2 regions of the Thalassotalea castellviae genome follow, and region 1 is predicted to be linked to the other one. Evidence: predicted binding sites of a transcription regulator. Region 1 holds the regulator's gene; the other holds the start of a gene.

Region 1 (5,597 bases):
AATTGAACGGACGTGCTGTCGGGAAATTTTACATAAGTAAAAGCATAATAATTCCGTCTTCTGTAACTTTATGATTCTTAGTGGATTACTGAGATGGCATCTTTTATGCACTTTAATATTTTTAACGTACTTTTAGCCATACATAAATACCTTTCATTTTTGATGAAAAGGGATTAGAAGGATAACTCAAATGAAATACAAATTTCTGAAAGGCTTAGTTACTAGCTTTGCATTGGCCATTAGTTGTACATCAAATGCAGCATTAATTTATGGTTCAGATCCCATAAGTGCAGGTACACCATTAACCGTGTTTGATACTAATACAGGCACAACTACCGTTTTAGGTTCGAGTCTTTGGAATTTAGGCTTAGCCTTTGATAATAGTAACTCACTTTTTGGGATAAATGGTACTACTGTCTATTCAGTTGACATTAATAATGGCTCAACCTCACTTATCGGCAGTGGACTTTGGCAAGGGAGTTCAGAGTCAGCAACCTTTGATTTAAATAACAACTTGTTAAGCGCTACCAGTACTGGTTTATATAGTATCAATACCTCTAATGCGGCGACAACTTATTTAGGAGCATTTGTAGGGCATAGCTCATACGATGGAATATCAGTTGCAACAACCAATGTAGAAACTATTTTAGGAACCTTTCTTGCGGGTACCATCTTTGCTGTTGACTCTGGTCAATTGTATGTTATTGATCCTAATACACTAGTTTCTACTTTTTTAATGTCTGCACCAGCAAGTGAAACGATCGCTTTTGATGCCAATGGGAATTTATATGCTAATGACTATACTAATGGTTATTACCTTTTAGATCTCGTCAATCAAAATCATACATTTCTAGGGGGAAGTGCACATTTTGGCTCTGCTGTATATGGCGCATACTCTCCTCAAACAGACGTTCCTGAACCCTCAACACTAGCTATTTTTGCTTTGGGCTTAATAGGGTTGGCTTTCCGTAAATTTAACCAAAAAGGTTAAATATTTACGTGGTAATGTAAAACACTGATCAATTAGATCAGTGTTTTTATTTTTAAAGACAAACAACACCATATCTAACGTTGATGTTGAGCCGTTTTGGGCTGTTATTTTAAATTGTCTCCATCAGAATCAATCAACATTAGTCTGTTAAAGTTCTTTCATCACTTTTGTTAATTAATTTTCTTGATAAATATAAAAATAAAAATAAATATTTTTACTGAAAAAATAAGCCGCTTTGCTATTTCAGCAAAACGGCCCTAGTAAATAAAACAAGCAATGTGTTACCTTGTTTGCGTATTAAACTTATTATTTAATACATTGATAAAATGGTCTTTAACATAAGCGTTAATTGGCAAGTGGTGAAACATATCCATCCGGTTTTAAGGCTAAAACATCACAGTTTAAATTATCAATTAAATGTTCAGCAGTATTCCCGATCAGGGCAGCGGATAATCCTGTTCGGCCAATAGTACCTAAGATCACTAATTCTGCATCTAATTCGTCTGCCAGCCTGACAATGATATCTTCTGGTAAACCTTCTTCCACATGGGTGTGCTCTTTACTGATTGCAAACTGTTGAGCATGCTCATCCATCGCTTCTATATGATGACTTAACATGGATTCGTTGTATTCGTTTGCATTAAATTCAGGGATCTCAATTGCGATATTAACGGGAGTGCCAGGGAAAGAGTTGACCAAATGAACATTTGCCTTGATCAATTTTGATAGATTGATCGCTTCTTCTGTTATTTTTACATTTAAAGATTGATGCTCTGCTTCAGCACTGCCTACATTGAGTGCCGCGACAATATTGCCATTCATCGGCCATAAATGATCTTTCACTAATAAAACAGGACAGGGACATTTTCTTAAGATATGCCAATCAGTTGGCGTGAATATGACTGATTTTAATTTATCGTGCTGATGTGTCCCTTTAATGACTATGTCATAGCCATTATTTAATACTTCTTCAATAATGGGTTCAAAAGGTCTATTGTGCCAAATTACTTTAGTATCTATTGCAATATTATCGTGTGGTAAAACGTTAATTAACTCATTCAACCATTGAATACGATCATTAATTAACGAGTTGCGCATAGCTTCACGCTCATCGTTTGACAGCATGGTAGTCATCTCATAAGAAAAATCATATATCGAAAGGAAAGCTGTGATGGTGGCCTGAGTTTGTTTGGCTAATTCAATCGCTCTTTTTAAGGCTTTTTGATCTTCAGTGGTTGGATCTATGATTGCTAATATTTGATGATACTTTTCCATATTCGCTCCAGAATAACTCATGTTAATGATTTACTATCAGTATAGTTATATTCTTATATAACACATAGTTGAAGATTGTTTTAAATCAATAAATTGGTCGTATTGAAGGAAAAGTTAAGCAAGCAAATACTTTACAGATGTTTGAGAAATATTTACGCAAGGAAAAGTATGTGGGAGAGTGATCTGCTGCTATAGCGCAGCACAATCTTCAAGCTTATCGCTGTCTAAAATCGTAATAAGCTTGCCATCAACTTTAATTAAGTCATTTTTATTGAATCGATTCAATAAGCGACTAATTGTTTCAACCGTTAAGCCGATATAATTGCCAATATCACTGCGAGTCATCGTCAACCTGAACTCAGTGGCTGATAATCCCCTAGCGTGATAACGGGCGCTTAAGGCACATAAAAATGTAGCAAGACGCTGCTCAGCATTCTTACGGTTCAATAAAGTTAACATTTCTTGATCATTTTTAATTTCAGAGCTCATCATACGAAGGATTTGCTTTTTAAGCTTTGGCATATGATTAGATAAATTATCTAAGGTATTATAGGGGATTTCACAAACCATTGAAGTTTCTAATGCTTTTGCAAAGCTCGGATGTTCAGACTCTGCTATGGCATCAAACCCTAATAAATCTCCTGCTAAATGGAAGCCGGTAATTTGTTCTTCACCACTTTCGTTTACCGTAAACGTTTTGAAAGTGCCAGAGCGTATAGCGTATAAGGACTGCATAGTTTGACCATCTTGAAAAAGCTGCTCACCTTTATGGATAGGGCGTTTCCGGTCAATGATTTCATCAAGGGTTTCTAACTCTTTTTCATCAAGAGAATACGGTAGACAAAGTTCACTGATGCTACAATTTTGGCAATGAATATGTTGTTGTGATGCGCTTTGATTCTTGTACATATTTTCCTTAACATCTAAGTTAATTATCCACTTCGAGTATGGTATTAGAACATTTGTGTATATGCAAATTTTAGCGTCAAGATACCATAACTTATTAGTAATAACGCCATAGTTTTTCTAAAATAATTATTTTGCATTAATAGCTTTATAAAAGTAAAACCAAATGAAACCGTCAATAACGCAGGTAAAGTACCAAGCCCAAAAAACATCATGATCAAACCTCCTTTTATTGCGTTGCCGCTGGCTAAAGACCAGGTTAATGTTGAATAAACTAAACCACATGGTAACCAACCCCATAAGGTACCTAAAAGGAAAGATTTCTTTACACTCTTTATCGGAATTATCTTTTTACTTAAAGGCGATAAGTGTTGCCAAAGGTGTTTACCAATTACTTCAACTTTTGATATCCATAATAACCATTGACCAATGTATAATCCGAGCAAGATTAAAAAAATACCGGCAATAATTTTTAAAGTGACAATAGGAAATCCTAAGTGTTTAATTGCGAGTGAGCCGGTTAAACCTGCGATAGCACCTATCAAAGAATACGAAAATATTCGCCCTACGTTATAGCTTAATATAAAGGGGGTTTTGTTTATTTGTTGCGGTAATGCAGACGTAAGCATGGTGGTAATGCCTCCACACATCGCAATACAATGACCACCACCTAATAAACCGATGACGAAGGCTGATAGAAAATCTAATTCCATACAAAGACAATATCTTTCACTGACAATCTTGGCTGGAGGTTAACATTATTCATCACAGGTAAAAACTATTTATCACGTTTCAAAGGTTCCTAAAGAATGTTTAACGACATAAAATAAACAATCATTTTTGGCGATAAACTTGTTTGTTGTTGCTTTAAATATTCTCAAATGAGTTGCACAGACTAATTGATTGTCTCGTAAAGTGAAAAATTCGTCGATAACGTTTTCTTGATCTTCATTTAATAATTGCAAATTTTTTAACCCTTTTGAATCTAACCAACCTAGCATTTGACCTTGATGAGCGCCACCATAATTAAATTGCTCAATATTATCTAATAACGTCACACCACATTCACCTTCATAGTGATGGCTATAGGTTAGTTCTACATTGTTTTTTAACGTTAACCGTAAGGGTTTACAAATTATCTCAACGGATTTTTTTTGTGGGTAATTAACGTTTGGCGGACATTCAGCGATGTTTTGTATTCCTTCAAAAGCGACTTCATGCGCTTGTTCGTCATTACTGCCTCCACACTCAATTGTTATGGTTGGACAACTAAAAGCTTGTTCAGTTAATGCGCCTATTTGTAAGCCTGATAAAATTACCGCATCGCAAAAAAATGAAGTTAACGCGATTTCTTTCATTGATAACGTCGGCGATACAGCAAAAGCAGGACTTGAACCCGAACAGTTATGTAAGTCAACGACGAATTCAGGGGTTACTTCTCTAATGGCTTCTTCAATGAGTCGAGCTCGAGCATAGTAACCATCATTTCGTGAAATACCAAAACAGCGATTTAGATCAATTCCATGCGGTAAAAAACGTTGACTTAGTAACGGGCTGGCATTCGCGGCCTCTACTGAACAAATAATAAACCTAATATTCGTTTGCGGTGTCGGTAATTCCCCTAAGGAAGTCAACCAACGGTGAATGGCAATTAATCCTGATGGTTCATTACCATGTAATAAAGTGACAATAACACGACATTTATCAACATGTTTACCGGCTACATCAATCACGGTTGGTACATCTAATGATAATAAAAACTGTTTAAAGTCAGCTTTAAGCGTAATTGGCTCTGGGTTATTTAAATATTCAATGTCATAAAAATCTATATTCATATGTTTTTTATTATCACTAAGTAATATCATTAACGGATTGTTTTTATTGATTAAAAGTTAATATTATAGTTATCAACGGACACTTTGACGTGTAAAAACAATTCATTATTATGTAGAAATAACAGGCACTATTTAAGTTTCTATTATCTGCTTTGTTAACGAGCAGATAGCATGTCATACTCAAAGGTGGAACTTGTTGATTAAGGTCAATAAATTTTTATTAAACCATTTTAGTAAAAGGATATTCATGCAAGAACTCGTCATTCAAGCGTTATCACAGATTGAACGATTTGTGATCGGTAAACCTGAACAAGTCAAATTAGCACTAGCCTGTTTACTAGCAAAAGGGCATTTATTGATTGAAGATTTACCCGGTATGGGAAAAACGACTTTAGCCCATGTATTAGCGTCTTCAGTAGGGTTAAATTATCAACGAGTTCAATTTACCAGCGATTTGTTGCCTGCTGATGTTATAGGCGTGTCAATTTTCGATACAGAAAAACATACGTTTACCTTGCACAAAGGGCCTATTTTTAACCAAGTCGTTTTAGCCGATGAAATCAATCGAGCCAGCCCTAAGACACAAAGTG
Region 2 (5,597 bases), on a different contig from region 1:
GAGTTGGCCGCTTTATCAAACGAAGATTTACGTTTTTTGCTGTACGACCAGACCACAATGATGATAAAAAGTGCCAAAATGATTACTGTAATTACGCCTCTAAGCGTGCCGTAATCCATATTATTTCAACGCGTGACCAAGTGACTGTAAATATGCAATCAACGCTTCCATCTCAGTTTTTCCATTGACATCAGACTGCGCCTTGGCAATATCTTTTGCCGAATATAATGGAATAGCCTTACCTTGTTCGTCTTTATGGGTTTTATTCCGTGTTAAAAAATTAAACGTTTCTAATTTCTTAGCCGTTAACTTCCCATCAAGTTTATTTTCGTCTAACCACTTAAATGAAGGCATATTTGATTCAGGCACAACAGAACGAGGGTCGATAAGATGTGCTCTATGCCAGTCATCACTGTAACGACCGCCTACACGAGCTAAATCAGGCCCTGTTCTTTTAGAACCCCATAAAAATGGATGTTCCCATACCGTTTCACCCGCAACAGAATAGTGACCATAGCGCTCTGTTTCTGCACGAAATGGACGGATCATTTGGCTATGACAAACATTACAACCTTCACGAATATATATGTCACGTCCTTCCATTTCTAACGCGGTATATGGGCGCAAATTATCAACCGGTGTGGTTGTCGCTTTTTGGAAAAATAATGGGGTAATTTCTACTAAACCACCAACACTGATCGCTAAAATAGTGAATATAAAAAATAAGCCTACATTTTTTTCGACTTTTTCATGTTTATTGGTCATGTTTCGTCTCCTTAGGCTACTTCTAAAGGCTTAAGACTATTGTCTTTCGCTTGAATTGTTTTAAACATGTTGTAGGCCATTAAAACAAAGCCAGCAACAACAAATACACCACCTACGAAGCGGATAAAGTAGAATGGATATGAAGCCGTTAAACTTTCGACAAAAGAATAAGTCAATGTGCCATCGGTATTGACCGCGCGCCACATTAACCCTTGCATAACGCCTGATATCCACATAGCGACGATATAAAGAACAACACCGGTAGTATGTAACCAGAAATGAGTATTGATCAAACGAATACTGTACATACGACCTTGGTTAAAGAGAACTGGAATTAAATGGTACATCGCACCAATTGAAACCATAGCAACCCAACCTAAAGCACCCGAATGTACATGGCCGATAGTCCAGTCAGTGTAGTGTGACAGGGCATTTACAGATTTTATTGCCATCATTGGCCCTTCAAAAGTAGACATGCCATAGAAGGATAATGAAACGATTAAAAAGCGAAGAATAGGGTCGTGACGAAGCTTATGCCATGCACCTGACAACGTCATAATACCGTTGATCATACCACCCCAAGATGGAAGGAATAATACAATAGACATTACCATACCAACTGATTGAGCCCAATCTGGTAACGCTGTGTAATGAAGGTGATGAGGTCCAGCCCATATATATAATGAAACTAATGCCCAAAAATGCACAATAGATAAACGATACGAATAAACAGGGCGCTCGGCTTGTTTAGGAACAAAGTAGTACATCATCCCCAAGAAACCAGCTGTTAATAAGAAACCAACGGCATTATGGCCATACCACCATTGCATCATGGCATCGATAGCACCTGAATATATTGAATAAGACTTCATCATAGAAACAGGGATGACCATACTGTTACCAATATGTAATACTGCAACCGTTAATATGAAGCCACCAAAAAACCAGTTTGCCACATAAATATGGGAAGTCTTACGATTTAGTAGGGTGCCGAAAAATACAATGGCATAACTCACCCATACGACGGCAATTAAAATATCAATTGGCCATTCTAATTCAGCATATTCTTTACTACTGGTATAACCTAAAGGCAAAGTGATAATGGCCAATAAAATGACAGCCTGCCATCCCCAGAAGGTGAATGACGCAAGCTTGCCACCAAACAACGTTGTTTTACAAGTACGCTGTACAACATAATATGAGGTAGCAAATAAGGCACTTGTACCAAAAGCAAAAATTACTGCGTTAGTATGAAGTGGGCGAAGTCGGGAGTAGGTTAACCATGGTGTTTCAAAATTTAATGCTGGCCAAATTAATTGAGCGGCAATAAGGACACCGACAAGCGTACCAACGAATCCCCAAATAACTGTCATGACGGTAAATTGTTTTACTACATCAAAGTTATATGACGGCTGATCAAGCGTTGTTGTCATTTTTATTGTTCCGTTAACAAAGTTAGTTTTACTATATGTTGAAAAATAAGTAATGAAAGATTTCAGCTTATATATTTCTCAATAGTTTTCGTGAGTATGATATAAATCACATTTTTTGAGCGTAACGTATTATATCACGTGTAATTTTACCTTTTGGAGTTGATTTAGATCAATGAAAAAATATGATTTAAATCAATAAAAAGGATTTACCTTTGATTAAATTTTATGATTAATACACGATCGTTTAATTATTGAACTAAAAACAAATAATTATAAAAAACTGTAGACTAGATATTAGGGTTAAGCTAGATGAAAGTTTAATTTTGATATGTAAAAATACCATTAGCTGTATTTACGAATGTTTAAATACAAACTTTTATCACTTGGTGTTTTCATATGTCTAAATCCACGCGAGGATTATTTTTCGTTTTAATCTTCCTTTTAATGGGCTGTTCTCCTAAAAAACAGTCGGTAAATTATATTGCTCCTCAATGTTTATCAAGCCAAAGTCAATGTCACGTTTATATTGAGCAAACTAGGTTTGATGTGTTATTCAATGTTGCAAGGGTCACTACGGAACAAACATTTAATATAGTTGTTAAAGCTAAATCACTTGAAGATAAATTTCTCATTAACGGTTTTTTAGAAGGAAAAGAAATGTATATGGGGAAAATCCCGTTATTTTTTGAAAAAGATGGTCAAGGGAATTTTGTCGCATCGACCATGTTAGGTAGCTGTGCAGAAAAAAAAATGATTTGGCGTATGTGGCTAACCATTTCAGAGCAAGATAATCCTGATAAAGCGCAACAAGTATTTATCGACTTTACCAGTTATCGAGCTTAGTTGTCTTGTTTAACTCCTTTGATTTAACGCCTTGAGATTTACGTGGCGTGATATTTCAAAATATAAAACGAATTCATTTCAGTGAACAGTTCACACTTAACTTAAAACTAACCATATTGCCACTGCGATCATTAAACTTCCTGAGATTTTATTGAGTATTTTAACATTATCTTCTTGTATTAATATTCGAGCGATAGACCTACCTCCAGTTGCATATATCATCATGCAAATAAATTCTGATACAATAATTATTGCAACTAAAACAGTTAGTTGTGATGGTAACGCGTAATTATTGTTAATAAATGGCGGTAGTAATGAAACCATAAATGCCCATCCCTTAGGGTTGGCAATTGCCGTGATAAAGCCTTGATTGAATAAATGTTTCTTATTCACCGGTAAGGTATTTGTTACGGGTTCTGCTAAAGCAAGTTTTCCTTTTGAACGCCACATATTAAAGCCAATATAAAATAAATATAGGGCTCCAATAATTTTGAGACAGTGAAATACTACCGGTACCTTTAGCATCATTGAGGAAATACCCACAACCGAGGCAATTGCGACAGATGCCACACCTAATAACTCGCCCCACATCATCCACATTGTTTTTTTGACGCCGATAGACATACCTAACGTCATTGCCAACGTCATGCACATTCCGGGGGTAATACTAACGAGAAAAAAGGTAGGAATAAAAAGTGAAATTAATGCAATATCGATCAAGGTAAATGCCTAAGGTGTTTTTAAGGCGAAGATAATAATCGAAATTTGCCGTCAGTAACAACAGAAATGTTATTTAACTTGCCTATACAGCAACCTGTCTAAACGGATTAGAATTGCAGTGTAAATCTTTGTAAATAAACTTGTTGTATAACTGAGCTAAAATTAATCTTTGAACCCTATATAAAGATCGACTTTGTATTAACTAAATTTGATGGTGAACATGAAAACCGGCAATACCAACAAACAAAAACTCAATTTACCCACTGTATTTACACTTTGCAGTGTTAGTTTATTTTTAGTGTCTTGTACTTCAACATCTGGGAGAACTGACGCTAGTAGCGATATTGTTTATCCACAACACTGGCAATCGATTAAGTCAGGAGAAAATGAAAATAAACAAAGTAGTGCTAATTGGATAACCACGTTTAACGATCCGCAATTAGTTGCTCTTGTTCAGCAAGCCATTAAACAAAATCGGACACTTAAAACTCAAAAAATCACCATGGAATTGGCGGAACAAAAAGCCTTGGCTAGCGGCGCAAGTCGATTACCTGAACTGACATTAAACCAAGGGAATTCAAGGCGTAAAACAGTTTCTAGTGATGATGTACAGTATACAAATAGTGCCGATGTCGAGCTTGAATTAAGTCTAGAAGTCGATCTGTGGGGAAAGTTATCCGATCAACAAAATCAAGCTACATTGAATTTTGCCGCGGCTAAAAGTACTTATGAACATCAAAAAAACACCTTAGTTGCAGAGGTGGCTAGTGCTTGGTTCGATGTGATTTCTGCCCAAGAGTTATTAAACTTGTACCAAGAAAGAGCAAAAAACTTAGCGAATAATTTAGACATGATCCAAACTTCGTATCGTTTAGGGCTTAACGAAGCATTAGATGTATATTTAACTCAAAATGATGTTAGTCAGGAAGCGGCGCGTGTAGCACAACAGCAGCAAGTATTATCTACAGCTAAACGCCAACTTGAACTGTTGATTGGAGAGTATCCTGATGGTGATTTAATAAGTAACGTGGAGTTACCTGTATTAAATCAAGAGATATTTTTAGGCGCACCTGCGCAGCTCTTAACACAAAGACATGACATATTAACGTCTTGGTATCAATTACTTGCCTTAGATGCAGGGTTAGCGGTTGCCCATAAGCAACGTTTCCCTAAAATTTCACTATTTGCCAGTACCGGTGATAGCTCTGATGAACTACAAAACTTACTTGATGGAGGCTCTCTCGCATGGTCGTTGATTGGTAACCTGACGTTACCTTTGTTTGATGGTGGCCGACTTGCCTCTCTTGAAGAACAAGCAAGACTTGCGGTACAACAACAAGAGCAATATTACTTAAATGATCTTTATCAAGCCTTTGCTGATGTTGAAAATTATATTGCAAATAGCAAGGCATTGAAGGAACGTTATCAACATTTAACGTTAGCAGGGCAAAATGCTTTAACAGCAGAGAAACTTTCTTTTGATCAATATATGCGTGGTTTAGTGAGTTACACGACAGTATTAGAGTCACAAAGAAGGGCGTTTGACGCTCAAAATTCATTAATTCAATTAACAAATCAAATGCTTCAAAATCGTATCTCTTTGTTTGTTTCGCTTGGTGGCTCACCTTTATCATCTTCAAAGGATGACAGCGCACAAACTACTTCTACACTCGTTAACAATCAGCAGGTTAATTAATCAATTATGTCTATCCAAACTCTTATGTCTAAAAATAAAAAGCTTGTTCCTGTTGTTATTATTGTTGTTTTTATTTTATTAGCAAAAGTGATAACCAGTAATCCGCCGACTGCAAAACGAGGTAAACCGAGTGCAGCACC

The links. Region 1 encodes FNR, which switches genes on or off when oxygen is low (the NO sensors DNR and NnrR bind a similar motif). Its sites were predicted from a motif close to TTGATCTAGATCAA; they were not measured.
Region 2: ccoN (cytochrome-c oxidase, cbb3-type subunit I) is a predicted target of FNR. The motif match lies at 2,358-2,371, and genes of this name have one in related genera.

What each region holds. Positions count from the first base shown of each region.
Region 1 is NZ_JAVRIF010000013.1:38,217-43,813, forward strand. It holds gene RM573_RS16935 (PEP-CTERM sorting domain-containing protein) at 191-991, shown strand; gene uspE (universal stress protein UspE) at 1,337-2,266, opposite strand; gene fnr (fumarate/nitrate reduction transcriptional regulator Fnr) at 2,456-3,175, opposite strand; gene RM573_RS16950 (sulfite exporter TauE/SafE family protein) at 3,220-3,885, opposite strand; gene RM573_RS16955 (M14 family metallopeptidase) at 3,958-5,007, opposite strand; gene RM573_RS16960 (AAA family ATPase) at 5,255-5,597, shown strand, end outside.
Region 2 is NZ_JAVRIF010000001.1:139,902-145,498, reverse strand. It holds gene RM573_RS00645 (cbb3-type cytochrome oxidase subunit 3) at 1-119, opposite strand, end outside; gene ccoO (cytochrome-c oxidase, cbb3-type subunit II) at 121-765, opposite strand; gene ccoN (cytochrome-c oxidase, cbb3-type subunit I) at 777-2,198, opposite strand; gene RM573_RS00630 (hypothetical protein) at 2,595-3,041, shown strand; gene RM573_RS00625 (LysE family translocator) at 3,138-3,761, opposite strand; gene RM573_RS00620 (efflux transporter outer membrane subunit) at 3,982-5,457, shown strand; gene RM573_RS00615 (efflux RND transporter periplasmic adaptor subunit) at 5,464-5,597, shown strand, end outside.